DNA from 2 places in the Frankia sp. BMG5.23 genome. Region 2 is predicted to be linked to the other one. Evidence: riboswitches for the same ligand, from Rfam matches in the RefSeq annotation. Region 2 holds a riboswitch; the other holds the start of a gene.
The links. A riboswitch is a leader RNA that binds a small molecule or an ion and turns the genes downstream of it on or off. The one in region 2 is predicted to bind thiamine pyrophosphate.
Positions count from the first base shown of each region.

Region 1: it holds a riboswitch for thiamine pyrophosphate, as region 2 does, so the genes downstream of both, thiC (phosphomethylpyrimidine synthase ThiC) here and BMG523DRAFT_RS01260 (thiazole synthase) in region 2, are expected to answer to the same signal.

Region 1 covers NZ_JDWE01000013.1:2,813-19,504, reverse strand. The annotation lists gene BMG523DRAFT_RS08460 (cystathionine beta-synthase) at 1-133, opposite strand, end outside; gene BMG523DRAFT_RS08455 (YccF domain-containing protein) at 643-1,047, shown strand; gene BMG523DRAFT_RS08450 (diguanylate cyclase) at 1,345-4,410, shown strand; gene BMG523DRAFT_RS08445 (ABC transporter ATP-binding protein) at 4,618-6,351, shown strand; gene BMG523DRAFT_RS08440 (ABC transporter ATP-binding protein) at 6,348-8,309, shown strand; gene BMG523DRAFT_RS08435 (ABC transporter substrate-binding protein) at 8,416-9,648, opposite strand; gene BMG523DRAFT_RS08430 (ABC transporter permease) at 9,793-11,871, shown strand; gene BMG523DRAFT_RS08425 (ATP-binding cassette domain-containing protein) at 11,868-13,502, shown strand; TPP riboswitch at 13,648-13,755, shown strand; gene BMG523DRAFT_RS24335 (hypothetical protein) at 13,742-13,990, opposite strand; gene thiC (phosphomethylpyrimidine synthase ThiC) at 13,887-15,689, shown strand; gene BMG523DRAFT_RS08415 (ABATE domain-containing protein) at 15,906-16,235, shown strand; gene BMG523DRAFT_RS08410 (helix-turn-helix transcriptional regulator) at 16,263-16,520, shown strand; gene BMG523DRAFT_RS25240 (hypothetical protein) at 16,517-16,675, shown strand.
Region 2 covers NZ_JDWE01000002.1:38,797-53,196, reverse strand. The annotation lists gene BMG523DRAFT_RS01315 (TerD family protein) at 1-210, opposite strand, end outside; gene BMG523DRAFT_RS01310 (MBL fold metallo-hydrolase) at 258-1,433, opposite strand; gene BMG523DRAFT_RS01305 (hypothetical protein) at 1,566-2,573, opposite strand; partial or broken gene BMG523DRAFT_RS01300 (lycopene cyclase domain-containing protein) at 2,890-3,183, opposite strand; gene BMG523DRAFT_RS01295 (lycopene cyclase domain-containing protein) at 3,180-3,560, opposite strand; gene BMG523DRAFT_RS01290 (thiamine phosphate synthase) at 3,590-4,303, opposite strand; gene thiS (sulfur carrier protein ThiS) at 4,284-4,541, opposite strand; gene BMG523DRAFT_RS01280 (Rv2175c family DNA-binding protein) at 4,607-4,930, opposite strand; gene BMG523DRAFT_RS01275 (Gfo/Idh/MocA family protein) at 5,058-6,725, opposite strand; gene BMG523DRAFT_RS01270 (NAD(P)/FAD-dependent oxidoreductase) at 6,963-8,198, opposite strand; gene thiH (2-iminoacetate synthase ThiH) at 8,238-9,404, opposite strand; gene BMG523DRAFT_RS01260 (thiazole synthase) at 9,401-10,258, opposite strand; TPP riboswitch at 10,410-10,523, opposite strand; gene BMG523DRAFT_RS01255 (Stk1 family PASTA domain-containing Ser/Thr kinase) at 10,793-12,925, shown strand; gene BMG523DRAFT_RS25110 (DUF5667 domain-containing protein) at 13,016-14,400, shown strand, end outside.

The DNA.
Region 1 (16,692 bases), on a different contig from region 2:
CTTTCACCGATCCACCGGGATTAAGGTACTCCAGCTTTGCCAGCACCGGCGTCGGCGTCGTCTCGATCGTCGGTGTGATCCGGACCAGCGGCGTGTTTCCGACAAGATCGATTACGTGGTCGAATGCCTGCATATCGGTCATCCGCGCATCACTTCCGCTCTCGAGAGAGGTAACCGGGGCGACACCTCGTGTCCACGGCGGGCGGGAGCCGGTTGGGCTACCCGAACCGGCTCACCTCCTGGATACCGACGACCGTGGCCGGGAAGCTGCCTGCGCCAGGCGGCGGCGTACGTCACCTGCGTTCGTGCGGCCGCGGCCGGTCGGTCGCGACCGGCCGGCATGGACTGCTGTCATGACAGTAGCGAGCAGGGCCGGAACGTGCCGGGCCGCGTGGCATCCACTCCGTTTGCGATGGCGTCCCCGGGGCAGATCATCGTGGTGTACCTGACGGTGTGTCATCGTGGTGTACCTGACCGTGTTCGGACGGTCGTGTTCGGACGACCTGGGCTGGATTGGTACGATAAAGTCGGTGCCGATCGACGAGTGGCGGCCGATCGACAGTGGCGCTGATGCTTCCGGCAGGCTTGCCATCGGCGTTCACCACGATCCCGGTGTCGGATCGGGAGAGAGCGGGTCAGCTCATGCGCCTCGTGCTCAACGTCATCTGGTTGGTATTCGGTGGTTTCTGGCTTGCCGTCGGCTATGCCCTCGCGGCGCTTGTGTGCTTCATTCTCATCGTCACGATTCCCTTCGGGATCGCCGCCCTGCGGATGGCGAACTTCACCCTGTGGCCGTTTGGACGGCGCATTGTCGACCGACCCGGCGCCGGCGGGGCGTCCCTGGTCGGAAACGTGCTGTGGATCCTGCTGGCCGGTTGGTGGTTGGCACTGGGACATCTCACCACCGGCCTGGCACTCTGCCTCACCATCATCGGTATCCCGCTCGGGTTGGCGAACTTCAAACTGATCCCGGTCTCGCTGCTGCCGCTGGGTAAGGAGATCGTGGACGTCGACGCCCCCGCGGTCGGAGCTCGCGCGGCATTCTGAGCCGCCGCGGCAGGTCGAGCGTGCTCGGACCGTGCCGCGCCGCCGCGCGAACAGAATGCCGGCCGCATGATCACAACGACATGATCGACTATGCCGTCCCGCTCCACCGGTAGCGTCGCCAGCATCGCATACGTGCTTATACCGGTCTCATCTCGGGCGTCGCTCGCAGATCGGAGCATTCCGTAGGCGACAGCAGGCCCACAATGGTGTAGTAGATTTGATGGTGTGGAATGTGCGCGCAGGCCAGGAGGGTGACGCGGAAACCTCTGGGCTCCCGAGGAGGGAGGTGAAATCATCGTGGACATCTGGGATGACCTTGCGCAGCGTAACAGCGCTCACCTGCGGGAACGATTCCTGACGGGGGACCTGGTAGCGGAAGGACCACAAAACGCGATTTTGGGTTCGTGGTGGCGCAGCCAGGTACTGAACGTGAGCCCGGACCGGTGCTCCCCCGTCTATGATCCGGATCTTGATCTGGACACGCGCCTGGTCCGCGCGGCCGACCCGGTACTCGACCGACTGGCATCCATGATCGCCGGGACCTGGGTGTGCGTGTGTCTCACCGACGACCAGGCAAGAATACTGGCGCACCGGGTCGGTGAGGCATCCTTCGGCCTACACCCTGGGTTCTGCGTCGCCGAGCACCTGGTCGGCACCAGCGCCGTAGCCCTCGCCCTCGTGGAAAGGCGCCCCGCCCGCGTCTCGGGCGCCGAGCACTTTGCTGACCTCTACCAACCGGACGCGTGCATATCCGCTCCCGTCCGCGACCCCCTCAGCGGGCGTATCGAAGGCGTGTTCAGCCTCATTTGCAGGCTCGCCGAGGCGAATCCGTCGGCGGAAGCCATGGTGGGGGAGGCTGGCCGCGCTATCGAACATCGCCTGCTGGAACAGGCGAGCGAGCGGGAACGCGCCTTGCTCCTGGCGTACCGGCAGGCCAAACACCGGATGCGGATACCGGCTGGCGGCGCACAGTTTCCGCTTGATCTCGATGCCGGGTCCGGCATCGAGATCAAGCACGATACTCGGCTGGTTTTGCAGGAGAAGGCCGCTGAACTGATCGCAGCGGGCCGGCCGACCGCCATCGAGGTATCCCTGCCGCACGGTCAGACTGCCACGCTGGTGTGCAGGGAGGTACGGACGCACTCCGCAGTGGCCGGGCTGGCCGTCGAGGTCGTCCTTCCCTTCGGGCCGCCCCGTCGCCTCATGACCAGCGCCGCGGCTGTGGCAGGACACCTCAACAGCCAGCCGCGGGGGGCCGACGCCGGTGCCCCGTCGGCGCCGGGGCTTTTCCTGCCGTATGCCGCGCTCAGCGCGCCCAGGCCGACGCCGCGACTGCCGGCGGGTGCACCCGACGCCACCCGCCCGGCCAGCACACCCGTGGCCAGTGCGTACCCGGCCAGCCGGCAGCCCGCCATCGGCGCGTCACTGCTGGCGATCGGGGAACAGGGAATCGGCCGTCTCGCGGTGGCGGCACGGCGACGCCTCACCCTGCTGTACGAGGCCAGTATGCACATCGGGACCACCCTCGACGTGACTCGGACCGCCGAGGAACTGGCCCAGGCAGCCGTGCCCGAACTCGCCGACGTCGTCACGGTGGACCTGTCGGAGTCTGTTCTGCGGGGCGAGGACTCGCTGCGTCCGACCGCACTGCTGCGCCGCGCCGCCCTGCACGGCATCCAGGAAGGCCTCGCTCTCTACCCGGCCGGTCACCAGATCAGCTTCCTGCCCTCCACGCCGCAGGCTCGGTGCCTGGCCAGCGGGCGAGCGGTGCTCGAGGCCGACCTGCACGCGGCTCCCGGCTGGCAGGCCCAGGACCCCGAACGCGTCGAGCAACTCCTCGCGCAGGGGATCCACTCGCTCATCACCGTCCCCCTGTGCGCCCGCGACGTGATGTTCGGGGTGGCCAGTTTCTGCCGCTCCCGGCAACCAGAGCCCTACGAGGACGACGACCTGGCCCTGGCCGAGGAGTTGGCCGCCCGCGCGGCGCTGTGCCTGGACAACGCCCACCGCTACACCCGCGAACGACAGCTGCACCACCAGGCCCTGCACGATCCGCTGACCGACCTGGCGAACCGCACGCTGTTGACGGCCCGACTGCAACGCGGACTTGCCCGGCGCCTCCACGACAATACGCAGGACGACACGCAGCTTGCACTACTGTTCTGCGACCTCGACGACTTCAAGAGCGTCAACGACAGATTCGGGCACGCGGCCGGCGACGACCTGCTTCGCGTAACCGCGGGTCGGCTGACGAGTTGCGCCCGTAGCACCGACACGGTTGCCCGCATCAGCGGCGACGAGTTCGCGGTCCTGCTGGAAGGCGGCTGCGTCGACCCCGAGTCCATCGGGCGGCGGATCCTGGAAACACTCCGCGTACCCTTGGTACTCGCCGGAACGGTTCATACAACCCAGGCCAGCATTGGGCTGGTCGTTGTCGACCCCGGCACTCAGGCCACCGCGGAAAGCGTGCTGAAACAGGCGGACTCCGCCATGTACGCCGCAAAACGGCGGGGTAAGGGCACCCTGGTGGTGTACCGGCCGGAGCTGTGCCCCGCCAGCGCCGAGGACGCCCTGCGCACCAGCCTCACCCACGCCGTACGCGGCGAGGATGGCGGCGGTACCCTCAACGTCAGCTATCAGCCGATCATCGAGCTCCACACCGGTCGGACCGTCGGTGTCGAGGCGGCGCTTCGGTGGGACGACCCGTCCTCCCGATCCGTTCCCCACCACCGTCTCACCCTCACCGCCCAGCAGACCGGGCTGGCCCCCGCACTGGAGCACATCCTGCTCGACCGGGCCTGCCGTGACCTCGGCCGATACCGAAGCACGGGCCATCCGGAGGTGGCCCTCCACATCCCCGTCTCGATCCTCGATGCCGCTGACGCCCGGTTCACGACCGAGGTGGTCAATGCTCTGACCGTCCACCACCTGCCACCCGATGCTCTCGTGCTCCGCGTCGCCGGCGCGACGCACCACACCGATCAGGCTGCCCTGCGGGCGCTGCGCGGACTGGCCGCACGAGGTATCAGGCTCGCGATCACCTATCCCGACGCCGAGGACCTCTCGTTCGATCCCCTTCTGCCGCTTCCCGTCCAGATCATCGTGCTCGACGCCGCCGCCACCCGGCACCTGACCGAATCGCTGACCGACGGCCGCACCCCCGGGGAAGAAGAAAACGACGGCACGCTGCGCACGGCGTTCCTCGCCACCATCCGCGGACTGGGCATTTCACTGCTGGGCACCGGCATCGCTGACGCGAAGCAGGCCGCCACCCTCGCGCACAGCGGCTGCGGCCTTGGCCAGGGCAGCCTCTTCGGCGGACCCGCACCGCTCGCCGACATCCCCGGCAGGTATCCGACATGAGGTAGCCGCCATGTCTCCAGTGCGCGGCACTGACCCTCGACTCTCCAGTGCGCGGCACTGACCCTCGACTCTCCAGTGCGCGGCACTGAAAATGCCTTGACCTGATGTTGGGTTGACGTCGTAGGGTCGCAACACGTCTGCAGTGTGCTTACTCACCGTTGTCGCGATCTACCGGTTCGACCACCAGCCGCCACCGAGAGGGACCGTATGCTGATCCGACTTCTGCGGGCTCACCTCGGCCCCTACGGCCGGCCGATCTCGATACTGGTCCTTCTGCAGCTGGTGGCGACGATCGCCATGCTCTACCTCCCCACCCTCAACGCCGACATCATTGATCGTGGAGTGGTCATCGGCGACACCGGCTACATCATGCGTATCGGTGGACTCATGCTCGGTGTCAGCGTCGTGCAGATCGTCTGTGCCGGCGCCGCCGTCTTCTTCGGAGCCCGGACGGCGATGGCGCTCGGTCGGGACATCCGGGCGTCGGTGTTCGACCGGGTCCAGTCGTTCTCGGCCCGGGAGGTCGGCCGCTTCGGCGCGCCCTCTCTGATCACCCGGGCCACGAACGACGTGCAGCAGGTGCAGATGCTGATGTTAATGAGCTTCACGCTCATGGTCTCCGCGCCGATCATGTGCCTGGGCGGCATCATCCTGGCGGTCAACCAGGATGCCGGGCTCTCGCTCCTGCTCGTCGCGATCACTCCGGTCCTCGCAGTGATCATCAGCTTGATCGTGCGACGGATGCGGCCGCTGGGCCGGGCGATGCAGGAGCGCTTGGACGCCGTCAACCGGATCCTGCGGGAGCAGATCACCGGGCTCCGGGTGATCCGCGCTTTTGTCCAGGACGACTATGAGCGGCGCCGGTTCGCGGTGGCTGACGCCGAACTGACCGACATCTCGTTGCGGTTCGGTCGACTCATGGCGTTGATGTTCCCGCTCGTGCTCACCGTGGTCAACTTCTCGAGCGTGGCCGTGCTGTGGTTCGGTGCCCACCGTATCGACGCCGGCCAGATGCAGATCGGCGCGCTGACAGCCTTCCTCAGCTACCTGATGCAGATCCTGATGTCGGTGATGATGGCCACCTTCATGTTCATGATGATTCCCCGCGCCGAGGTGTGCGCGGAGCGCATCCAGGAGGTGCTCGAGACCGACTCCACGGTCCTGCCACCGCAGAACCCGGTGCGGGAGCTGCGCCGCCACGGTGACCTGGAACTGCGGGGCGTCGGGTTCCACTACCCGGGCGCGGAGGCGCCGGTCCTGCGCGCAATCAGCCTGCGCGCCCGGCCGGGTCAGACCACAGCCATCATCGGCAGCACCGGTAGCGGCAAGACAACGCTGCTCGGTCTGGTCCCGCGGTTGGCCGATGCCACCGAGGGCGCCGTCCTCGTCGACGGTGTCGACGTCCGCGATCTCGACCCGGCGCTGCTCGCCCGGACCGTCGGCCTGGTTCCACAGAAGCCGTATCTGTTCTCCGGCACCGTCGCGACCAATCTGCGTTACGGAAATCCGGACGCCACCGACGACGAACTGTGGCGCGCGCTGGAGATCGCGCAGGCGAAGGACTTCGTCGAAGCCATGCCGGACGGTCTCGACACCGCGATCGCCCAGGGTGGCACGAACGTCTCCGGCGGCCAGCGCCAACGGCTCTCCATCGCCCGCGTGCTCGTTCACGGCCCGGAGATCTACCTGTTCGACGACTCCTTCTCGGCCCTCGACTACGCCACCGACGCCCGCCTGCGCAGGGCGCTCGCCCACGAGACCTCCGCCGCGACCGTGGTGATCGTCGCTCAGCGGGTCGCCACCATCCGGGATGCGGATCAGATCATCGTGCTGGACCACGGTGAGGTGGCCGGCGTCGGCACCCACCAGCAGCTGATGGCCGACAACACCACGTACCGCGAGATTGTGCTCTCCCAGCTCACCGAGGAGGAGGCGGCATGAGCAGCCCGGTACCGGCACCGCGCCGCGGCCCGGCCCCGACGGCCGGGCCCGCTCGGTTCTTCGTGGGCCCGGGCGCGACGGAGAAGTCGATGGACTTCGCCGCGTCGAGCCGCCGGCTGCTCGGACTGCTGCGACCGCAGCGTCACCTGCTGATCGCCGTCGTGGTCCTGGCGACGTTGAGCGTCGGCCTGAGCGTGATCGGTCCTCGCCTGCTCGGCCACGCCACCGACCTGGTGTTCGCGGGGATCTTCAGTCGGCGGCTGCCAGCCGGCAGCACGAAGGAACAGGCGGTCGCGCAGCTGCGTGCCACCGGCCACGGTACCCAGGCGGACCTGCTCGCCTCGCTCGACGTGACCCCCGGTCATGGCATGGACTTCGATGCCATCGGTGTCGTGCTGCTGGGGGTCGTGGTCGTCTACGCGGTGTCCGGATTGTGCGGTGTGCTCCAGGCCCGGCTGGCGAACCTGGCCCTGCAGAGAGTGATCAGTGATCTGCGCCGCGACGTCCAGGCGAAGATCTCGCGGTTGCCCGTCCGTTACTTCGACGGTCAGCCGCGAGGCGAGGTGCTCAGCCGGGTCACCAACGACATCGACAACTTCGGGCAGAGCCTGCAGCAGAGCATGTCGCAGATTGTCGCGTCGACGCTGACGATCGTGGGCGTGCTATCGATGATGCTCTGGATCTCCTGGATCCTCGCCCTGATCGCGCTGGTCACGGTGCCAGTGTCGATCATGATGGCGACCCGGGTCGGCAAGCTGGCTCAGCCCCAGTTTGTCGCCCAGTGGCGGATCACCGGTGGTCTCAACGCCCATATCGAGGAGATGTACACCGGGCACACGCTCGTGCGGGCGTTCGGCCGGCAGGAGGAATCCGCGGAGATCTTTCGTGAGCAGAACGAGCGGCTCTACGCCGCCAGTTGGCGCGCGCAGTTCATCTCCGGTCTCATGCAGCCCTCGATGTTGTTCATCGGAAACCTGAACTACGTGCTGGTAGCTGTGATCGGCGGCCTGCGGGTCGCGTCCGGCTCGCTGTCGATCGGTGACGTCCAGGCGTTCATCCAATATTCTCGGCAGTTCAGCCAGCCGTTGTCCCAGGTTGCCAGCATGGCGAACCTGGTGCAGTCCGGGGTGGCCTCCGCGGAGCGGGTGTTCGACCTGCTCGACACCGTCGAGCAGGAACCCGACCGGGCGGTTCCGGCGCATCCGGAGCGGCTTCGTGGCCGGGTGGCCTTCGAACGCGTCTCCTTCCGCTACGAACCGAACAAGCCGTTGATCGAGGACCTGTCACTTGTCGCGGAACCTGGTCACACCGTCGCGATCGTCGGGCCGACCGGCGCCGGCAAGACCACTCTGATCAACCTGCTGATGCGCTTCTACGAGGTCACCGGCGGACGGATCACCTTGGACGGGGTCGATGTCGCGGCGATGTCGCGGGATGAACTGCGGGCCAGCATCGGCATGGTCCTGCAGGACACCTGGCTGTTCGGCGGAACGATCGCGGAGAACATCGCCTACGGTGCGGAGGGCGCCACCCACGAGCAGATTGTGGCGGCGGCCCGCGCCGCGCACGTCGACCGGTTCGTCCGCACTCTTCCCGCGGGTTACGACACCGTGCTCGACGACGAGGGGGTCGGCGTGAGCGGCGGGGAGAAGCAGCTGATCACCATCGCCCGCGCCTTCCTCGTGGAACCTCTGATCCTGGTTCTCGACGAGGCGACGAGCTCGGTGGACACCCGTACCGAGGTCCTCATCCAACGGGCGATGTCGACCCTGCGGGCGGGGCGGACCGCGTTCGTCATCGCGCATCGGCTGTCGACCATCCGGGACGCGGACACCATTCTCGTGATGGAGAACGGAGCCATCGTCGAACAGGGCACCCACACCGAGCTCCTGGCCGCCGATGGCCCATACTCCCGGCTGTACCAGTCCCAGTTCGCCCAGGCCGTCGTCGAGATCTGACCGTCGAGATCTGACGGTCGAGATCTGCGTGAGCGGTTGCGCCACCGGCCCGTGCGTGTGACAGCGGGGATGAGCACGAGCCGGACGGCTTGTTAGGCGAACGTGGTCAGTTGATCAGTTTGATGAGCTGGCGCCCGTCGAGCCAGTTGCCGGTGACATCGGTGAACGTGTTGTTCTTCCACGCCAGCAGCCGCACCGCCGTGTTGCAGATCGCCGGGAAGATGTCGATCTGCTTGCCGTCGCAGGTGAACGGATGGGCCATGACGTTCGGGCGGTCGTGGGAGGCGCGAAGCGCCGTGAGCAGGGCGGCCGAGGTCGGCTGGGCGGTACCGGCCAGCAGCGACCGGATGTTGAGGACGGCGGAGAAGGATCCCTGCGACGACGAGGACCGATCGGCCTCCGGGATCGCCTTACGGAACGCCGCCGTGTCGGCGTCACCATCGCTCGTCCCGACCGGTAGGTAGCTGGATGCGAAGTAGAGGTTGTCGGTCCGGCCGCTGGCCGCGCGCGGCACCGCGGGGGTGGTGCAGGGACCGATGAAGTAGATGTCGCTGCGGATGTTCAGCGCCGCCGCGGCCTGGACGATCCGGGTGCACGTCGCCGCCTGGAACACCACGATGATCGCGTCCGGCTTGCCCGCCGCGACCTGGGTCAGGGCCGGCGCGAAGTCTGCCGCGTCGGATTTCTCCGGCACCAGTTTGACGTCGGACACACCTTTATGGTGCAGGACGTTCTGCGATCCCTGGATAGCGGCGGACAGCAGGCCGGGCAGGTCGAGGTACAGGGCATGCACGCTGCGCACATGCCGGATGTTCGTCAGATAGTCGGTGAGGCCGAGCAGCTCGCTGAGCGAACCGCCGGAAAATGCGAAGGCGTTGTGTGAGCCGAGTTCTCCGCTCAGTTGAGGAGAGCCGGTGACGTACGGGATGTGGGCGGTCTCGTATATCGGCATCGCCGCCTCCGCGCCGAAATCGATCCCGCCGACCACCGCGAGTGGTTTCGTGGCGACAAGCCGGTTGGCGCAGTTCTGGGAGGACTCCGGCGAGCCGTCGGTTGCGCAGCTGATCAGCCGGAGCGGTCGACCGTCGAGCCCGCCCAGAGAGGTGTTGGCGTAGTCCACGGCGGCCTGAGCGGCCTTCCGGGTCTCCGGGTATGACCCGACAGTGCTGTTCTCAACCGTTACGAAGCCGACAGTGACCGCAGGCCCGGTCAGGCGGCTCGCCGCCGCGCTGCCACCGGCAGCTGCGCCGGACGAGCCACCGCGCTGACTCGTGCACCCGGCGACAACGACGGACAAGGCTACGGAGAACGCGAGGAGGATGCGGGAGGCTTGTCTCACGGCTCGTGAAGCTACACTTCTGTCGTCCAGTTCTGGGGGCTTGACCGTCGACCGGCCGGACGGGGACTGTTGTGTGACCATGCGTCCGGTCTTCATCGCAGTTCGGATCTCTCTATCTGCAATAGATGCGTCTACGGGGGCCCGGTGACAACGTATATAGCAGCATTGCTGCTCGGCCTTGGCCCGGGGGCCGTGTACGCGGCGCTCGGGCTAGGGCTCGTGCTCACCTACCGCGCGTCCGGCGTGGTGAACATCGCCCATGGGGCGTTCGCTATGTACGCCACCTACCAGTACGCAGAACTACGGGAGGTCGGGGACCTCGTACTGCCCGTCGTCGGGATGCCGCCAAGAATTCATCTCACCGACACGCCCACCTTCGGGCTAGCCCTGTCAGTATCCCTCGCAATGGCGGCAATTCTAGCACTGGCATCCTATCTGGTGGTTTTTCGGCCCTTGCGGCGTGCCCAGCCGCTGATGACGGTCGTGGCGGCGGTCGGCCTCACGATCGCGCTGCAGGCCGTCGCCGTGCTCCAGTTCGGATCTGACAACAGGTTCCTCAGCCCGGTGCTGCCGCAGTCACCGCTGTCCCTGCTGGGCGTGACCGTGGCGAGTGACCGGCTGCTGCTCGCCGCGTCGGTCATCGTGGTCGCCGCCGGTCTGTGGGCGATGTCGCGCTGGACGTTGTTCGGCCTGGCTACCCGCGCCGTCGCCGAGGATGAGCAGACCACCGCGCTTCTCGGCCGGCGGCCCGGCTGGATCGCCGCCGTCAACTGGGTCATGGCGGCCGTGCTCGCCGCCCTCGCCGGGATCCTCGTGGCGCCGATCAGTGCGCTGAATCCGACGAGCTACTCGCTGTTCGTCGTTCCCGCGCTCGCCGCCGCTCTGCTCGGTGGCCTGTCCTCGTTCGGTCTGACCGTCGTCGGAGCTCTCGGCCTCGGCATGACCCAGGCCGTCCTGATCCCGCTGCAACAGGACGTCTCCTGGTTGAACCAGCCGGGACTGCGCGCGCTGCTTCCGATGCTTCTGGTCATCGCGGTGGCGGGCCGGCGCGGGGATCTCATTCCCGGTCGCGCCGCGGGCGTCGCCGTGTCGGCTCCGATGCCGGTGGTCGACCCGCCGGAGTCTCCCCTGCGCCACCTCGCGGTCGGTGTGCCGTTCGGGGTGGTCGCGATCCTCGTGCTGGCCGGCCCCTACCGGCTCGGCCTCGAACGCAGCCTTGCCGGCGCCGTGGTGTGTCTGTCGTTCGTCGTGTTGACCGGGTACGTCGGACAGCTCTCGTTGGCACAGATGACCCTCGCCGGTGTCGCCGGCTTCCTGTTGGCCAGACTCCAGGGTGAGCTGGGCGTGCCGTTCCCGATCGCACCCCTGCTCGCCACGGGTGCCGCCGCCGTGGCGGGCCTGCTGCTGGGGGTGCTGTCACGGCGGCTGCGTGGAATCGACCTGGCATTGATCACTCTGGTCGCCGGCGTCGCGATCCAGGAGGTGGTGTTCGGAAACCCGCTGGTCACCGGCGGGTTGGCCGGGTCGGTAGTACCGAGTCCGAAGATCTTCGGCCTCGATCTCGGGCTCGCCGGTGCCGGGTTCCCCCGGCCGCAGTACGGGCTGCTGGCGTTGGCCGTGCTCGCCGCGTGCTGCTACGGAGTCGCCCGGCTGCGCACCGCGGACCTGGGCCGGCGCATGCTGGCCGTGCGCGCGAACGAACGGGCCGCTGCCGCGGCCGGGATCGACGTCCGTCGTACGAAGGTGCTCGCCTTCACCCTCTCCGCCGCGATCGCCGGTCTCGGCGGCTGCCTCATCGGCTACGGCCAGGGACGTCTGTCCTTCGACTCGTTCGGCGTCACGGCCTCGCTGTTCTTCCTGGCGATCGCGGCCGCCGGCGGGGTGACGAGTGTCGGCGGAGCGTTGCTGGGCGGTCTGCTGGTGCCGGGCGGAATCGTGTTCATCGTGCTGGACCAGGTTGCCGGGCTCGGCAAGTACCAGTCCGTGCTGTGCGGGATCGCCGTCGTGGTGCTGGCGGTGCTACGTCCGGCCGGGCTCGCGTACCGACCGCATCGGACGGCTCGCGCCGATCATCAGGGCCGCGCGGATCGGTCGGGTGGCACGCATCGGACCGGTCCTGGGCAGCGAACGCGTCGAGGAGATCACGTGCGACACCCGCAGCCGCCGGACCAGGGCCGGCCGAGCCTGACCCCGCATCCGGTCAACCCGGGCGGAGCCCCGTGACGGCGTTGCTGGCGGTCGACATGCTCGCCGCCGACCAGGGCCGCACGCGCATCCTCGAGGATGTCTCCTTCACTCTGTCGGCAGGCACCATCACCGGGCTCATCGGACCCAACGGAGCCGGAAAGACGACGTTGATCGACGCCCTCACCGGGTTTGCGTCGATCAGCGCGGGTACCGTCACGCTGGACGGTGCCGTGCTCGTCGGACTGCCGGCGCATGAGCGGCTGCGGTTGGGGCTCGCCCGCACCTTCCAGGCGCTGGAACTCTTCGACAGTCTGGAGGTCGGGGAGAACCTGGCCGTCGTCGCGCCCCGGGCACCCGGACCCGCGACCGGGCCAGATCCGGCCCGGTCGCTCGGGCTCGCCACGATCGCCGATCGCCTGCCGTCGACGCTCTCCCACGACGAGCGGTCCTCGGTGGCTCTCGGCCGCGCCCTCGTCGCCAGGCCGAAGGTCCTGCTGCTGGACGAACCGGCCGCGGGTCTCGACCCGGCCGCCCGCCGGACGCTCGCCGACCGGCTGCGCCGCATCGCCGCCGACGGCATCGCCGTGCTGCTCGTTGACCACGACGTGAAGCTCGTCTTCGACGTATGCGACCACGTCCTCGTCCTGGACGGGGGCCGCGTCGTCGCGCGCGGTCGATCCGCCGAGGTGCGCGCCGATCCGGCGGTCCGCGCTGCCTATCTGGGCGGTGGTGGGCCCGACGGCGGCGACCGCGCCGGGACCGCCCCGGGACCCGGGCCCGGCTCGGCCTCTGCTCTCGACTCCGTGTCTGCTCTCGACTCCGTGTCTGCTCTCGACTCCGTGTCTGCTCTCGACTCCGTGTCTGCTCTCGACTCCGTGCCTGCTCTCGACTCCGTGCCCGCCTCCACCCCGGCGCCGGCCCCCGGCCGAGGCGGGGGCGATCTGCTCGTACTCGACCGGGTCACGAGCGGATACGACGGAGTTCCGGTGCTCCGGGACGTGTCGCTCACCGTCGGTGCCGGGGAGATCGTGGCGCTGCTCGGAGCGAACGGCGCGGGCAAGACGACGCTGATCCGCACGGCGGCGGGGCTGCTGACGCCGTCGAGGGGACGGGTCAAGGTCCTCGATGACCGGTCGCGCCGGGCCGCGCCGAGCACACTCGCCCGCCGGGGGATGGCGGTCGTACCGCAGGGACGAGGATCACTCGGGCGGTTGACCGTCCGCGAGAACCTGCGCCTGGCGGCCGGCCGGCGCTCATCCGGCGAGATCGGGCGGGTGTTGGACTGGTTCCCGGTGCTGCGCGGCCTGCTCGACCGGTCGGCCGGAGAACTGTCCGGGGGCGAGCGGCAACGGCTCGCGTTGGCCGTCGCTCTGGTGCGCAGACCGCGTCTGCTGCTGGTGGACGAGCTGTCGTTCGGCCTGGCACCCGGGATTGCGCCGCAGCTGCTCGCCCTGCTGCGCACGATCGCCCTCGAGACGTCGACCGGCGTGCTGCTGGTCGAGCAGTTCGTCTCGCTCGCGTTGCAGGTGGCCGACCGTGGCTACGTTCTCGACCGGGGCCGGATCGCGCTGTCGGCGAGCGCGGCGGATCTCATCGCGCATCCCGAGCTCATCGAGACGGCCTACCTGGGCGGGAGTTCCGGGCCGGCGGCGGCCCCGGACCGCTGAGCTGGTCCGGCGTTCCCCGCCACGCAGAGAAACCGGGGTCCGGCGGAACAGGGCTCTTCACGTCGCCCGATGGTGTAGGGCATGCGTCGGATGAACCGGAAGGGGTGGCGAGCGGGCCGGCGGTGTCTTACTGTCGACAAGCGTCGAAGTTGATCGCGGGAGCTCCGCCAAGGGGCTGAGAGGGCGGCTGGGGCCGCCGACCGCAGGAACCTGTCCGGGTAATGCCGGCGTAGGGAGTCTTACATGGTGTCGCGTACCGACCGTTCGTCCTCGTCCACCTCGAAGGCCGTCACCTCGTCCCCGTCCACCTCATCCTTGTCGTCCGCCGCATCCTCCCCGTCCGTCTCGTCCTCGTCCTCCTCGTCGTCCGTCTCGGCCGCGGGGATGACGGCGGTCTCGACGGGTCCGCTGACGGGCAGCCGCAAGACCTGGCTGGTCGGAGCGGATCCCGATCTGCGGGTGCCGATGCGGGAGATCGTGCTGACCACGGGTGACACCGTCGTGGTGTACGACACCTCCGGTCCATATACCGATCCGGGGGTGACGATCGATGTGCGCCGGGGTCTGCCGGCGACGCGGGACAGCTGGATCGCCCAGCGTGGCGACACCGCGCCGGATGAGCGGCGGACCGTTCCCGGGACCGGGGCATCGGGTCCTGGGACGCTCGGTTCTGGGACGCCCGGTTCTGGGACGCTCGGTCTCGGCGGGACGGATCTCGACGGGCGGGTGCGAGTGCCCCGTCGGGCGGTGCCGGGACGGCCTTCCATAACCCAGCTGGGCTACGCCCGCCGCGGTCAGATCACTCGGGAGATGGAGTTCGTCGCCCTGCGGGAGGGTCTTCCCGTCGAGACGGTGCGGGCGGAGATCGCCGCGGGGCGGGCCGTGCTGCCGGCGAACGTGAACCATCCCGAGTCCGAGCCGATGGCGATCGGCCGTGCGTTTCTCGTGAAGATCAATGCGAACCTCGGCAACTCGGCCGTTACCTCCTCGATCGAGGAGGAGGTCGAGAAGATGGTGTGGGCGACCCGCTGGGGCGCGGACACCGTGATGGACCTCTCGACCGGGTCGGACATCGCCCTGACCCGTGAGTGGATCATCCGTAACGCGCCGGTGCCGGTCGGGACCGTGCCGATCTACCAGGCGTTGGAGAAGGTCGGTGGCCGGCCGGAGAAGCTGTCCTGGGAGGTCTACCGGGACACCGTGATCGAGCAGTGCGAGCAGGGTGTGGACTACATGACGGTCCACGCGGGGGTGCTGCTGCGCTACGTGCCGCTGACCGCGCGGCGCAGGACCGGGATCGTCTCGCGCGGCGGCTCGATCCTGGCCTCCTGGTGCCTGGCCCATCACGAGGAGAACTTCCTCTACACCCACTTCGCCGAGCTGTGCGAGATCTTCGCCGCGTACGACGTCACGTTCTCTCTGGGCGACGGCCTGCGGCCCGGGTCCATCGCGGACGCGAACGATGAGGCCCAGCTCGCCGAGCTCGCGACCCTGGGCGAGTTGACGCAGGTGGCGTGGGAGCACGACGTCCAGGTGATGATCGAGGGACCCGGGCACGTGCCCATGAACAAGATCGAGGAGAACGTGCAGCTGCAGCGGGAGCTGTGCCACGACGCGCCGTTCTACACCCTCGGGCCGCTGACCACCGACATCGCCCCCGGCTACGACCACATCACCTCCGCGATCGGGGCGGCGATGATCGGATGGGCCGGTACCGCCATGCTCTGTTACGTCACCCCGAAGGAGCATCTCGGCCTGCCCGACCGGGACGACGTCAAGGCCGGCGTTATCGCCTACAAGATCGCCGCGCACGCCGCCGACCTCGCTAAGGGTCATCCCGGCGCGCAGGCCTGGGATGACGCCCTGTCGGACGCCCGGTTCGAATTCCGCTGGGCCGACCAGTTCCACCTCGCGCTCGACCCCGACACCGCACGCGCGTTCCACGACGAGACGTTGCCGGCCCCGGCCGCGAAGTCGGCGCACTTCTGTTCGATGTGCGGCCCGCACTTCTGCTCGATGAAGATTTCCCACCAGGTGCGGGCACACGCGGGCGGGGACGGGCTGGACCCGGCCGGGCATGGCGCGGACCCGGCCGGCGACGAGGCGGTCACCGCCGGCCTGCGCGAGAAGGCCGCCGAGTTCAACGCCGCCGGCAATCGGATCTACCTTCCGGTGGCCAACTCCTGACCGCTGTGGCCAACTCCTGACCGACCGTTCCGACGGGCTTCCGCCGGTCAGCGGCGGGCCCCGTCGGGCGCAGGGGGCTCAGCGGGCGCAGCGGCCCCGGTGGTCCATAAAAGATATCTAAAAAAGATATCTAAGACGATTACTTTGGCGAGGGAGTAACCTCTCAAGAGGAAGTGGAGTGGTTATTTGGGTGATCGGCTCGAGGGGAGGTCTCCGATGAACCCGGACGTGCTGATCGGGTTGGGCGATCATCCGGTGCTGGACTTCGTCAACAGCCTCGCCTTCTCGGCGGACGGCCCGATCGAGTTGATCGCCGATGGCTGGAGCTACCTGCGCTGGCTCCAGCTCACGGGGCTTGTCGGCACGGCCGAACGAGAGGCGCTGCCTGCCCGGTTCGGATCCGAGGAGCTCGACCGCATCGCCGTCGCCGCGGTCGAGCTCCGGGAGTGGCTGCGGCCGCGCATCGGCGCCTGGGCGGGCGGCAGCTCCACCGTGCCGGACGAACCCACGCTGTCGCGACTGAATGGGCTGTTGGCCACCGACTGAAGCGCGCAGGTCGGCTACCACTGGCATCTGCGGAAGCTGATGGCCGAGCGTGGGCTGTTCGCGACGACGGCGCTGGTCCCGCTGCTCGCCGAGCGGGGTGTCCGGCTCTCCCGCGAGCAGGTCTACCGGTTGGTGACCGGCATCCCGGAGCGGCTGTCGCTGGCCACACTCGCCGCGCTCTGCGACATCCTCGGCTGCGCGCCCGGAGACCTGGTCGAGCCCTATTGGGGCCGGCCCCGGCGCGCCGACATCACCGCCATCCCCGGCCCGGGGGTCGGGTCATGACCAGCCCCTGGGCGTCACGGCTCGCGACGGCGGCGGCCCGCCGGGTGGCGGTGACCGCCGCGGTCGCGGCCGCCGACCCGTCGCTGCCCGCCGACGTGATTACCGCGGCGGTGCCGGTCTGCGCGCGCACGACGACCAGCCCGACATCTGCGTGAACTGCTTCACACTCCCG
Region 2 (14,400 bases):
CGGACTCACCAGATTGTTGAAGAACACGAAATAGCCGTCGGAGAGGACCTGGCCGGCGTCATTCACAATGATCGCGCTGGCGTCGAGATCGTAGGCGGCACCGGTGGTCTGCCGCACCTGCCACCCCAGGCCCACCGTCACGGCAGTGAGGTTGGGGGCGACCTTACTCAGCGAGACATTGCCGCCCTTGGACAGCGACACGGAGGTCATATCCTCACCTTAGTACGAATGGTCCCCGCCCTGCCGACCGGCGGGCCCTACGGCTCGATCAGGCGCCACCGGTCTGGTGTTCCCGGCTCGGAACGCGCCGCGCCGGTTGCCTCCAGCGTCGCGAGGTACGACATCGTGTCCATCACGGCGTTCTGCAGCGCCACCCCCCGCAGGTTGCGGAACGGCCGATGCCAGGTCACGTATCCGGCGACGTCCCAGACCCGCGAGGCACCCGCGCGCAGTCCCTCGACGACCTCGGACAGCCGGCCGGCGTGATGCGCGTCGAGCTCCGCGAGCCGGCGCTCCAGCCCGGTGAACCGGTACTCGTGCGCCGGCAGCACCTCCTCGGCCGGCAGGCTCCGCAGCCGGGCCAGCGAACGCAGGTAGTCCCCCAGCGGATCAGGAACGGCCTCCTCCGGCGCGGATACCCCGACCGCCGTCGAGGGCAGGACGTGGTCCCCGGAGAACAGCAGCCGGTTGGTCGGCTCCCAGAAGCAGAGGTGTCCCGGCGAATGGCCCGGTGTCCACAGCGCGGTGAGATCCCAGCCCGGGATGTCCGGCCGGTCGCCGTCTTCGAGGAGGATGTCGGGTCGCGATAGGCCCGGGGCCGGCTGCTGGTAGCCCGCCAGCAGCCGCTCGGTCATCTCGGCGGGCGCCCCGGCCCGGATCATCAGCTCGGAGATCCGGTCGGCGTAACCATGTTCGAAGTGCCGGAGCATCGCCTCGTCCAGGCGATGCAACGAGACCCACGCCCCGGATGCCTCCCGGATCCGGTTCGCCAGGCCGTAGTGGTCCAGGTGCGCATGGGTCACCACGACGCCCCGCACGTCGGCCACCGACATCCCGATCATCGCCAGTCCGGCCTGCAGCTCGTCGAACGCCTCGTCGAAGTCCCAGCCCGCGTCCATCAGGAACGGGCCCGTGGAGGTCTCGAAAACGTACACGAACACGTGCGCCGGTTTGGCCCAGGGCAACGGGACGGGAATACTCCACAGTCCCGGACGCACCTGCTCGACCGGTGGCAGGGGCCGACGCCACCGCGCGGCACCGTCCCGGCCGGCCCGCTCCACGGCCGGCTGCGGCCCGGTCTGACGCGGCACACCGACATCCCCGAGAGCAGCGTCCACGACCTCACCCACCCGTTTTCTCCGGCGCCCGACGGCGCGTGCATCGCGTACCGCGGCGCCCCGGGCCTGCGGCACCCGTCTCTGGGCCTGCGCCACCCGACGGAACCTTGGCGCGTCCCGGCCAACCTGTCATGCTATACCGCGCCGCCCGGTACCCCCCGAACCGGGCGGCGCCATACTTTCCCACCGCCGTCACCGCCGTCACCGCCGTCACCGTCACCGCGCCGGTCAGGAGGGGCAGGGCAGAACGGTGAGGGATCCCGGTGCCCGGGAGCGCCGCCCGTCGAGATCGGTCACCGTGGCCGTGTAGGTGATCGCCCCGGCCACACGGGCCGGGCCCACCGGGCCGGACCACGTCGACCGGTTACCCGTCGCCCGGTCAAGGACCAGCGACACACTAGCCCTGCCTCCGTCGGGGAGGTTCACCACGAGCTCCGCGGCGAAGATGCCGGTCGCGTCCACGACGGACACCGTCACCGTGGACACCGTCACCGGGGACGCGGTCACCGGGGACGCGGTCACCGGGGACGCGGTCACCCTCGCGGCCGGCGCGCAGCCGGACGGGTACAGCGTCGTCGGCGCCGCGACCATCGACACCACCTGTGGCGAGCCGTCGACCCTGGCGGTGACCCGCACGTCGCCCCCGCCATCACCCTTGCGGGGCCTGACTGGAACGGTCACATCGATCGGTCCGGACGGTGCCGCCGCCCGATCAAGAGTGATCACCAGGGGGACGACGGCCCCCGGATCGATCCGCGACCGGCCGGGCACCACGGTTAGCCAGGACGGGCTGGCGCCGATCACGACGTCGACCGGCGCCGTGCCCTCGCCACGCAGGTCAAGCCGCCAGACGGAGTCGACGTCACCCAGGTCGACCCTGGTCGAGCTCAGGCTTAGGGCCGGGCCGGCGGGCCGCGCAGCGACCGGGACGGCCGGTGACCCGGGCGGCGGTCCGGTCCGCGGCCTCGCGGCGGTCGGGGCAACCCGTGGCGAAACCGACCCGATGCCGGTGCTCGGGGAGGCCGCGGACGCGGTGGAAAGGGCCGGACCGGCACCCGGCCGGGCAGTGACCGGGGCCGCCGTCACGTCCGCCGGCCCGTCCTCGTCACCGGGCGTGGGTGCCGGCGCTGCGACCGGCGCACCCGGCCTGCCTCCGGAGGAACCCGCACGATGGTCGCCGGCCATCCGCCCACGCACAACCACCAGACCCGCAACGATGACGACCAACACAGCCACCACAGCGATGATGCGTCCCCACCGGATCGGCAGGATCCGGCCTGAACGCCCCCAGGGAGAACGGTGACGTCCCGGCGATCCCGGGCCCCCCGCACCATCATGCGTCATCGTGACGAGATTAAGCCGACGGATTCTCGCTAGGGGACCAATTCGCTCGTTTCCGTCACGAAGTACGCCGAGATCTCTCTCGGCCCTCGGGTCGAGACGGGATGCCCCGATTCTCCCCATTGACCCCGTTGTCGCCGTTGTCGCCGTTGTCGCTGGCCTCCCGGCTCTCCCCGGTCCGCCGGCTGCGAGGCCTGCCGGGCGGCCCGCCCCGCAGCCGGCGCCCCCACCAGACCCACCATGCCAACGTCTGGGTCACCAGCGCGAAGCCGAACAGCAGATCCTCGACCGGAGCGTGCGCGATCCGCGGGCCGAGGATCCGGCGGGGGTCGTAGACGACGATGCCGAACCCGGTGAGGATCCCATTGGAGATCAACTGGAACAACGCGATGATCGCATAGGAAGTCCAGAAAACCCGCCGGGTCAGCAGCCGGGTCCGCAGGACCCACAGGTCCATCGCGATCGCCAACGCGACCCCGACGACCGCCAGGGCCGTGTAGCTCACGGCCGATCACCATCGGGAGTCCCATCGGAACGCGTCGCGCTCGGATGGGCGGGCTCGTCGCCGACGTCCCAGCCCCGCACCGCGCGCACGGCCTCCAGCGTCAGGATCGCGCACATCGGCACCACGGCGAAGAACAGCAGCTCCTCCAGGGGAAGGCCCCCCGGAAGCAGGATCCCGGTGATGCGGCGCCGGTCGAAGCTCCAGTGCCCCGCGGAGACGGCGAACAGGTCCCAGACAACGAAGATCACGATGACGGGGGCGAGGGTCAGCAGCAGCCGAACCGGCCGGGCGTACACCCGGGTGCCCAGAAACACCTCAAGCGGCGCCGTTCCGAGCAGGCATCCCGCCAGGACCGCGAGGTAGCTCAGATGGCGCATCGGCGGCTCGGACGGCGCATCGACAACTCTCAGACAGCTCTCAGACGCCGAGCGAGGGCAACAGCGCTCGCGGCCGGATCCTCGACCCCGGTGAGGCCCCGCACGACCACCACGCGGCGCGCTCCCGTCGCAAGAATCTGATCCAGGGTATCCGGACCGACGCCACCGGTGACGAACCACGGCTTCACGCCCGGAGCGAACGGAGGAGCGTGCCGCGCGGCCAGCCGGGGCAGACCCAGGCCGACCGGCGGCCGGCCCTCCTTGGTGGGCGTGGCGTGCACCGGCCCCACGCACACGTAGTCGACGTCGGGGTCGGCGAGCGCCGCGAGGAACTGGTCGGGATCGTGCGTCGACTGTCCGATCAGCACGTCCGGGCCCACCAGGCGCCGGGCAAACCGCGGCGGGATGTCGCCCTGACCGACGTGCAGGATGTCGACCCCGGCGAAGGCGGCGAGGTCGGCGCGGTCATTCGCGCTGACCAGCACTCCCCTGGCGCCGGCGGCGGCCTGCACCCGCCGCAGCCCGCCGAGCTCCTCGTCCCATTCGAGCCCCTTCTCCCGGAGCTGGATCAGATCGACCCCGGGGGCCTCGGGCGTGCCGACCACGGCGCTCAGGAAGGCGTCGAACTCGGCCCGACGCGGCGTGCACAGGTACAGGCGGGCGTCGGCCAGCCGCCGCAACCGGTCCGCCCGGGCTGGCCCACCGGCGCGCGGCGACGATCCCTCAACCTCCGGCGACAGCACGCACGATCTCCAAAATGTCGCCGTCGGCGAGCCGGACGGCGGGAATCTCGGACGGCGTCAGAGCCACGCCATTGTGCTCGACCACCACCGAACCAGACGGCAGGCCCAGCTCGGCGAGCAGGTCGGGCAGCGGCTGGCCACCCGGGATGCCCCGCGGCGCACCATTGACGACGACCCGCGCCCGGGCGAGCGGCTCCGGGTGCGCACGCGGGTGCAAGTGCGGCGGACGATCGACCATTTTTCGACCCTACGGGAGCAGCGCCCGCCGTGCGGGCGGTGGGTACGGCCGGGACCGGGCCGGGGCTAGAAGGCCGACGCCTGGGCCCGCCGTTTGACCTCCTTGCCACGGTTCTCGATAAGTGCCTGCATGGGGGTGCCCGGCAGACTCGGATCCTCCCGGAAGATCCAGTCGAGCGCATCCTCATCGGTGAACCCCGCGTCGGCCAGCACCGTGAGCAAGCCGGGCAGCCCCTTGACGACGGCGCCGTCCCGGATGAAATCGGCAGGCACCCGCAGGACGCCCCCCTCCCGCCGGGCCAGTAGCGTCCGGTCGCGCACCATCTGCCGGACACGGGTCACGGGAACCTGCAGCTGATCGGCGACGTCAGGCAGGGTCAGCCAGTCCATGGTCAAGAGTAAACACCTAAGTCTCGATGGCGTCGTATGGTGCCGGCGCGGCCGCGGACGTTGGCCGCGCCCCTCGGCGAGGGGATGACCAGGCGGTTTCCGGCCGGGACGGTCCGGCCGGAACGGGTCAGAGCGCAGCCACCTGGGCGCCGCCCGCGGCCGCCGAGCGCACCGCCGCCTCCAACACCGCGACCACCGGACGGGCGGTCTGCACGCCGTAGCCGGACAGCGGCCAGCCCGAGACGAGACAGTCCGCCAGGTCCCGGTGAAACGTACTGCCCGAGGTGGGTGCCAGCGGGATGTGGCTGCGCACCCCGTCATGGGTGATCAGCACGAGCGACCCCGCCTCCGCCTCGAGTATCTCGGCCTCGGCCTCGACCTCGGACCGACGACCGGCGTGCCGTCCCAACCGCGGCACCAGCTTCCCCTCCCCGTCCCGGAAAGCCCCGCCGTCCCGGAAAGCCCCGCCGTCCCGGAAAGCCCCGTCCAGGATCAGCGAGCCGGTGGACCCGAGCACCTCGAACCGCGGGCGCCGGGCCACCGTCAGATCGGAGACCGTGACCTGCGCCTCGGCCCCACTCGCGAAACGCAGCAGCAGCCGGCTGTGGTCAGCGTTGCTGACGTGGTGCCAGACCCGCTTGACGGTGGACGCGCTGACCCATTCGACGGGCTCGTCAACGAGGGCGAGGATCTGGTCAACGCAGGCGCTGCCCCGATCATGGAGCTGCCCACCACTGATCCGCTCGTCGTCGTGCCAGGTGCCGGCTGGCCGGCGGAAGCCGCCCCGGTGGGCGTCCAGCCGCAGCGGCTCGCCGACGGCGCCGCGGTGCACGGCGGCGCGGACCGCCCGGTAGCCCGGGTCGTCCCGACCCTCCGGATACACCGCGAGCACCAGGGACCGGGCCTCCGCGAGCTCCGCGAGCTGGTCGGCGTCCGGGGTCGACAGGCAGAGCGGGGCGTGCACGACGACGTGCTTGCCGGCCTCCAGCGCACGACCAGCCCATTCGAGACGGGTGTGGGTCGGTGTGGCCACGATGACGACCCCGAGATCCGGATCGTTGACCAGGTCGTCCGGGTCGTCGACGCGGCGCGGCGGGCGACCCGCCGCGTGCGCCGGGAGCCGGCCGGCACCGCCGTCGCAGAGGGCGGCGAGTTCCAGGCCCTCGGTCGCGTCCACCGCCGAGTGGTGCGTCCCGGTGATGTCCGGGGTGCCCAGCAGCCCGACCCTGGCCGGCGCGGCGTCGAGCACGCCGAGGCAGTGCCGCAGCCAACGTCCCACGAGCCGCTGGTAGGCGGGATCGGCGAGCACGGCGGGACCGGTACCCAGGGTGAGTATGCCGAGGCCCGTGGAGGGCCGCCAGGTGCAGACGGGATGCTCGCCCATCTCGTGCCGGACCAGGAGCAGCCGCTCCACGTCGTCGGCAATCTTGTCGGGGATGATCCAGCTCTCCCGGGGGCGGAAGTCCGCGGACCGGGCCATGACCGCGCCGCCCTGCGGCCCGACGGTCAACCGCAGGTCGTAGGGCGCGGTGGTCCGCCCCGGGATGAAACCGGACGCCTCGATGAGCGGACTTCCCGGCGGCAGCGCCCGCATGGTCGGCCCGGCGAGCAGGACCGGGACGGTCTGCCGGGCCCGGTCCAGCAACTCCTGCTCGACGTGGTCGAGCGGACGGTCGATGAGCACGAGAAGCGCGTCGGCCGACCGTGCCGAGGTCGGGCCGAGACCCGCTGCCCGCAAATGGTCGCCGAGCGCGTTCACACCGGCCAGGTTCGACACCAGGTGAATGCGAGGCACGTCTCCGCACTCTAGTGACTGTTCCCGACGTTCCGGCGATTGGGGTCATCAAACAAAGATCCAAATAAAGATCCGCGCAAAGATTTACACAAGGATGCATACATAACGCAATGCCGGGCAAGAGTACCAATGATCCTGATATCCAGAAATCCCGCCGTCCGGCCGATCGGAACGCCTGGAACGCCTGGAACGCCTGGAAAATCCGGAGCACCGGGAACACCGGGTCGTCACCGGGCGTCATCGACTTGCCGCGGCCAGTTCCTTCATCGACACGGAGATATCGGCGAAACGCTCCCGATCCGGGATACCGTCGGCCGCCATCAACCGGCGACCGGCGACCATGTCCATCGGGCGCCCCACAGTGACCAGCGCCTCGAGACGGCCGTCCGGGGCGAACCACCCGGCCGACCAGCCAGACGGACGCCCGCCGTCGGGCGGCACGACGACGCCCGGATCGCCCCGGAACACCGGGGCAGCCTCTGCCGAAGGGAGTCCCGCGAACTGCACCATGCGGCCGAACTGTTCCGACCAGAAGTAGGGCACCGGGTCATAGACGGCCTCCCCGCCGAGCAGCGTGCTGACCGCGACCGCGGGCGACTGCTGGGCGCAGTCCCAGTGCTCGACCCGCAGCCGCCGACCGTAGCGACGCGACCACCAAGCAGCACAGTCACCGACCGCGACCACCGGCGGCCGGTCGCCGTCGGCACCGTCGGCACCATGGGTCCACCGGGCGGCGAGATGCTCGTCAACCACGACTCCCCGGTCGAGGGCGAGCCCGGAACCGGCGAGCCAGGCGGTGCCGGGCCGCACCCCGACGCCGACGACAACCTCGTCCGCAATCAGCTCCTCACCGCCAGCCAGCACCAGCCCGTCGGGGGTGACCCGCTCCACGGCCGTGGCCAGGCGCAGGGTAACCCCGGCCCGGGCGTACCACGCGATCGTGCACCGGCCCACCTGCGCGCCGAGCGCGGCGAACAGCGGCGAGGCGGCTGCCTCCACGACGGTGACCTCGGCACCGATCGCTGCCGCCGCCGTGGCGACCTCCGCGCCGATCCAGCCGGCACCAACGATGACGAGCCGGACGCCGGGACGCAGGGCGCCACGCAGATCCCGGGCGTCGTCAATGGAACGCAGGACCCGCTGTGGGCCGTCGCCCGGCAGGGTTACCGGGTCGGCTCCCGTCGCCAGCACCAGGCCGTCGTAGTCCAGCGGCCCCGCGTCGGTCTCCACAGTGCCCGGTCGCAGGCCCGTCGCCCGCCGTCCGAGGCGCACCTCGACCCCGTCGAGGTCGAAGGGCAACGTCGTGTCGTCGATGCGGCCGGAGAGCACCGCCTTGGACAGCGGCGGACGATCGTAGGGCCGGTGCGGCTCCGCCCCGAGCAGGATCACCTCTCCCGCGAAACCACGCGCGCGCACCTCGGCGGCGGCCCGGCCCCCCGCCATTCCCGCGCCCACGACGACTATTCGCTGCATTCGAGCAGACTATCGACGACCCGCGACGCCGGGCCGCCGTCACCGCACCGGGTCGACAAGCGGAAAGGCGTCCTTCCACACCGGCTCGTACCCGGCTTCGGCGAGCATCGCGGCGATCTGTGCCGGCGAACGCTCGTCGGAGATCGAGAACTGTTCCTGGGCCGTGCCGGGCGTGGTGTAGCCGCCGGGTTCGGTGGAGGAGCCGGCGCTCATGGTGGTCACGGCGATGCGGACGAGCCCGTCGCGCAGCACCGCCGGCTCCCGGGTCGACAGCGACAGCGCGAGGTCCGGCTCGAACAGGCGCAGGGCCGCGTACGCCTGGACGAACTCCGCGTCGTCAACGACGACGACCGGCGGGAACCCGCTGGCACTCGGCTTGATGCGCGGCAGCGCGATCGAGACCTCGGTCCGCCAGTAGCGACGGGAGAGAAAGGAGGCGTGCGCGGCCAGCGCGAGCACGTCAGCGCGCCAGTCCGGGGCGAGCCCGAGCAGCGCGCCGATCCCGAGCCGGCGCACCCCGGCCCGCGCGGCCCGTTCGAACGAGGACAGCCGCCGGTCGTAGTCACGCTTCCAGCCGGCGACGTGCACCTCGGCGTAGCGGGCCCGGTCGTAGGTCTCCTGGTAATGGACGACTCCCTCCAACCCGGCACGCACCAGCCGGGCATAGGTGTCGTCCGACCAGGTCTGGGTCTCGATGCTGATCGAGGGGAACATCGGCCGTAGCCGCTCGACCACCGCGACGAGGTAGTCGGCCGATACCTCGACGCGATGCTCGCCGGAGACGAGCAGCAGATGACGGAACCCCCGGTCGACCAGCAGGCGTCCCTCCGCCACCACCTCCTCAAGGTCCAGCGTGCGGCGCACCACCGGCAGGCCCTTGGCGAAGCCGCAGTAGGTGCAGGACGACAGGCAGGCGTTCGACACGTACATCGGGGCGAACAGCCGGACCGCCCGACCGAACCGGAGCAGGGTCGCCTCCCGGGCGGCAATCGCCAGCTCCTCCAACCGGGCGGTGGCCGCGGGTGAGAGCAGGATCGCCAGCTCCGCGAGACCGATCCGGGGGGTGGCCGACCCACCGGATCCGGGCCGAACCCGCCGCAGCACCGTGTCCACCTCGGCGGACGTGGCCCGCCGCGACATCGCGGACAGCCCGGCCAGGTCGTGACCGGCAAGTTCGCGCGCGAACTCCCCTGGCGGGGCGCTCACCTGGACGCCTCGCCCACCACCGCAGCCGGGGACGTCGCCCGGGACACCGAGGGCACGGGCGACGCCGGTGACGGGTGGGACGCCGGTGACGGGTGGGCGCCGAGGAACCCGGTGAGCGGGGAGGAGGCGGACGCCACCGTGGCCGGGCCGGCAGCCCCTCGGCCGGCCAGGAAACCCAACCGGCCGGCGGCGGTGGCGAGCGCGAAGGCCCGCGCCATGCGCGCCGGATCGGCGGCCACCGCGATAGCGGTGTTGACCAGCACCGCGGCCGCGCCGATCTCCATCGCCTCGGCCGCGTCCGAGGGCACCCCGAGCCCGGCGTCCACGACCACCGGCACCCCGGCGCTCGCCACGATTGCCTCGATCGCGTCCCGGGTGCGCAGCCCGCGGTTCGAGCCGATCCAGCTGCCCAGCGGCATCACGGTGGCGCAGCCGACCTCCTCCAGCCGGCGGGCCAGCACCGGGTCGGCCGAACAGTAGGGCAGGACCGTGAAGCCGTCGGCCACCATGAGCTCGGCGGCGCGCAGGGTCTCCAGCGGATCCGGCGCCAGGGTGCGCGGATCCGGGGTGACCTCCAGCTTGACCAGACCGGTGCCCGTCGCCGCCCGCCCGAGGCGGGCCAGCCGCAGCGCCTCGGCCGCGTCCACCGCGCCCGAGGTGTTGGGCAGCAGGGTCATCGACGGCGGGATGAAGTCGAGAACGTCGCCGTCACCGATCCGGCCGATGTCGACCCGGCGCAGCGCCACGGTGACGATGGTGGCACCGGATGCGACGAGGCTGTCCCGCATCACCCGGTGACTCGCGAACTTCCCGGTGCCGATCAGCAGCCGGCTGCCGTAGGCCCGCCCGGCGATGACGAGATCGTCCGCCCCCGCGGCACCGGGTCCGGCCTCACCACCACCCCCGCCGCCGACGGCGGAACCTTCACCGGCGAGGCCATCGGGACAGGAACCGTCGGGGGGAGAATCGCCGGGACGGGAACCGGCAGGACGTAGGGGGTGCTGCGACACGATCTTTCATCCTCCCCACGCGCGCATGACCGCGATCGGGTATACGGGTCGCCGACGGGATACTGGCCAGCCTCTCAGCCCACGTCCGTGGGCTCCCCGGAGCAATCGACAGTGTAACCGCTGCTTCCTGGCCGCGGCTTCGGGTGTCCCGCCGCGACGCCGATCTGCGACGCCGATCTGCGACACTGATCCACGCCCGTCGACGATCATCGCGGCCTTGAGAACCGATTCAATGTGGGCACCCGGGTTTCACCCGGTGGACACCATGCTGCGCGACGAGGTACTTCTCGCTCGAACGACGTATCCGGGTTAACCTCGCGGGGCTCGGTAGCGGCATCCTTCGACAACGATCGTAAACTCTCCCTCGTGGATGCCACCGTGGCCGACCCCGTCGTAGGTCGGCTTCTCGACGGCCGCTACACGGCGCAGGAACGGCTCGCCGTCGGCGGGATGGCGACGGTGTACGTCGCGCACGACAACCGGCTGGACCGGCTCGTCGCCCTCAAGGTCATGCATCCCACTCTCAATCACGACCCGGAGTTCGTCACCCGTTTCCATCGCGAGGCCAAGGCCGTGGCACGGCTCAACACCCCGCGCGTCGTCTCCATCCTCGACCAGGGTTCCGACCACATCCCCGCCGGTCTGGTCAACTACCTGGTGATGGAGCTGGTGCGCGGCCGGTCGCTGCGCCAGCACCTGGGCGCCCGGGGTCGGCTCCCGGTCACCGAGGCCATCGAGATCATCGAGCCCGTGATCGAGGCCCTCGCCGCCGCGCATGCCGCCGGCATCATCCACCGCGACATCAAGCCCGAGAACATCCTGCTCGGTGACGACGGCCAGGTGAAGGTCGCGGACTTCGGCCTCGCCCGTCCGGTGAGCCAGCCCACCCAGGCACTCACCGGCGGCGTGGTGATGGGCACTGTCGGGTACCTCGCCCCCGAGCAGGTCACCCACGGCGTCGCCGACACCCGCAGCGACGTCTACGCCGCCGGTGTGGTGCTCTTCGAATCCCTGACCGGGCAGCTCCCGCACAGCGGCGCCACCCCGATGTCGGTGGCCTACCAGTCGGTCCACGGCGACGTGCCGGCGCCGTCCACCATGATCGAGGGCATTCCCGCCGAGCTGGACGGTCTTGTTCTCCGGGCCACCGCCCGCGACCCGGCGCGCCGGCCGGTCGATGGTGCGGCCCTGCTGGCGGAGCTGCGGCGCATCGAGCCGTTCCTGCCCCCGCAGGACGCCTACCCGAGCGGGTTCACCGGCGAGATCGAACGGATCGGGTTGGCCGAGCGGCCTTCAGGGGCCCGGGAGCCCGGGTACCCCCAGGAGCCCGGGTACCCCCAGGAGCCCGGGTACACCCAGCCGTTCCAGGCCGAGGACTACGACGACTCCCGGGGCGCCGGGCCGGGGGCCGCCGCGGAGCGCGCGTTCGCCGGTGCCGGGCCGGGCCAGCCAGGCACCGGCGCGCTCTATCGATCCGCCTCCCCGCCCTCGCCGACCGCCACGGCCTATCTCGGGGGCGGTGGCGGGCGCGGGCGGCGACGGGCCGCCGCATCGCCACGCTCCCGAGGGCTCATCCCGGTCGTCGTCGGTGGCATGGCCGTCCTGGTCCTGCTGCTCGGGATCCTCGCGTTCCGTTCCCTGTCCGGCGGAGGGACCGAGGTCCCGCTGCTGACGAACCTGAGCAGATCCGACGCCGAGAAAATGCTGCGCGACGCCGGCTTCCAGTTCACCTACCTCGACCCGGTCGCCAGCGCCACGGTACCGGTCGGCCACGTCGCCCAGCAGGATCCCCGGGACGGATCGAAGGTCGACAAGGGCGCGCTCATCACCCTGCGGCTGAGCTCCGGCCCCGCGACGGTGCGCGTGCCGGACCTGGCGAACCTCACCGAGACCCAGGCCAAGGCCCGGCTGGCCGAAGTGGACCTGACCCTCGGCGGCCTGAGCCCACAGTCCAGTGACACGGTGCCGGCGGGCCATGTGATCGGTACGAACCCCGGGGCCGGCACCGCGCTCAAGCCGAAGGACCAGGTCGTCGTGATCACTTCGACGGGCCCCGCGACGAAGCCGGTGCCGGCCGACATCATCGGCAAGTCGTTCGAGGAGGCCAAGGCCGAGCTCGTCGGCCTGAACATCGGCCTCGTGGTGCAGCGCACCGACGCCGTGAACGACGCCGTGCAGCCCGGTGAGGTCTTCGGGGTCTCTCCCGACGTGGGGCAGCCGATCTCACCCGGCGGCACCGTCACCCTCACCGTAGCCGAGGCCGACGGGTTCGACAACGGTGACGGTTCCGGGGGCGACGGCAGCGGGATCCAGGTCCCGGTGCCGAACGTGGTCGGGAAGAGCTACCGGGAAGCCGAGAACATCCTGCAGCGCCGGGGGTTGAAGATTGACCGTATCGGCTGGATCGGCGGGCCGGGCGACCGGGTGACATCGCAGTCCGCCAAGGCCGGGAGCAAAATCGAAAAAGGAAGTACCGTGCACGTCAACACAACGTGGGACCCCCTCGGCTGAGCCGCCATCCTCCACCAGGTTGATCATATTGTGCAACGAATCGCGCGGTGGGCGAAAGATCCGCGACCGCTTCCCCGGGGGGACGACGGCGTGAAGGCAGCGCGTGGTCGTGGCCGGTGGCCCGCCGGCCCGCGGCGGCCGACGTCGTGGTGGCGGGAGTCGTCGTGGTGGCGGGAGTCGTCGTGGCGGGGCATGGCCGGCGGTGGACGGCGGGCCGAGCGGGTCGCCGACCTGCTGGACGGACAGCGCCCCCCGTATGACGAGACCGACGCGCGGCTGATCGACACCGTGGCGGCCCTCCGGGACCTGCCGTCACCGCGGCTGCATCCGGCACGGCACGCCGCCCTGCGCGGACAGCTGTTCGCCGCCGTCACCGGCTCCCCGGCATGCGATCCCGTCCGTTCCCCCGCCGCCGTTTCCCCCGGCACCTCCGTGAAGGGCCACGAGACCGAGGCCCGTCCCACAAGAACCCGTCCCGCACGCACGCCTCCCGAGGGCGTCGATCCTGACCTGCCGGGAAACGATCCGGTCGACGCGCGGTGGGTACGCCGGACCGGTGCCCGCGGTGTCTCTGCCTGCGGTGTCTCCGGCCGGGGCAGGATGACCCGGGCCGCCCGGCCGCTGCTGGCCGGAGCACTCACCGCCGCCGTCACCACGGCGGCCCTCGCGGTCAGCTCGGGGGACTCGCTACCCGGCGATACCCTGTACGGCGTCAAACGACAGGTCGAAGACCTCCAGGTGTCGCTGGTCCGCGATCCGGTCGAGCGGGCGAAGACCCGGCTGGGCATGGCCGGCTTGCGGATGAGCGAACTGCGCACGATCACGGTGAACGACGGCGGGGTGATCGCCCCGGAAACCGGTGCCGGCGCTCCGGAGACGAGCCCGCGGGTGCCGGTGGTGAACCCCACGGCGACCGCCGCACCACCGACCATCGCGGTGTCACCGACCATCGCGGTGTCACCCGCTGCGGTGTCACCCACTGCGGGGACGTGGCCTCCCGGTCCCCGCACACCCGCCGTCTCCGGCGACGCCGGCGAATCCGATGGCCCCGACGCGCCGAGCGACCCGCCCGGCCCCGGCAACGGGGACCGCCTCGACCCCGAGCTGGTCAACGCGCTGCTGCGGGACTGGATCGCCGAGGTGCGCGCCGGCACGCAGGTACTGCTGGCCCGGGTCGCCGCCGGGGACACGGACGCCTGGACCACGGTGAACGCCTTCACCACCGAGCAGTCCCGCGGGCTGAAGAACCTGCTGAGATCGCTTCCCGTGGGCTCGGTCGGACCGGCGCATGCGGCTCTGGATCTCATCGACGACGTCAGGCGCAGGCTCGGCCCGCGGGCACCAGCGCCGGTCCGGGCCCCCTCACCCGTCCGCCAGATCTCTCCGATCGTGCCGACCGGTGACGCCCTCACCCCCCCGCCCTACGTGGCGCCGCTGCTCTCCGCACCTCGGCCCACGGCGACCGGGGCCACCGC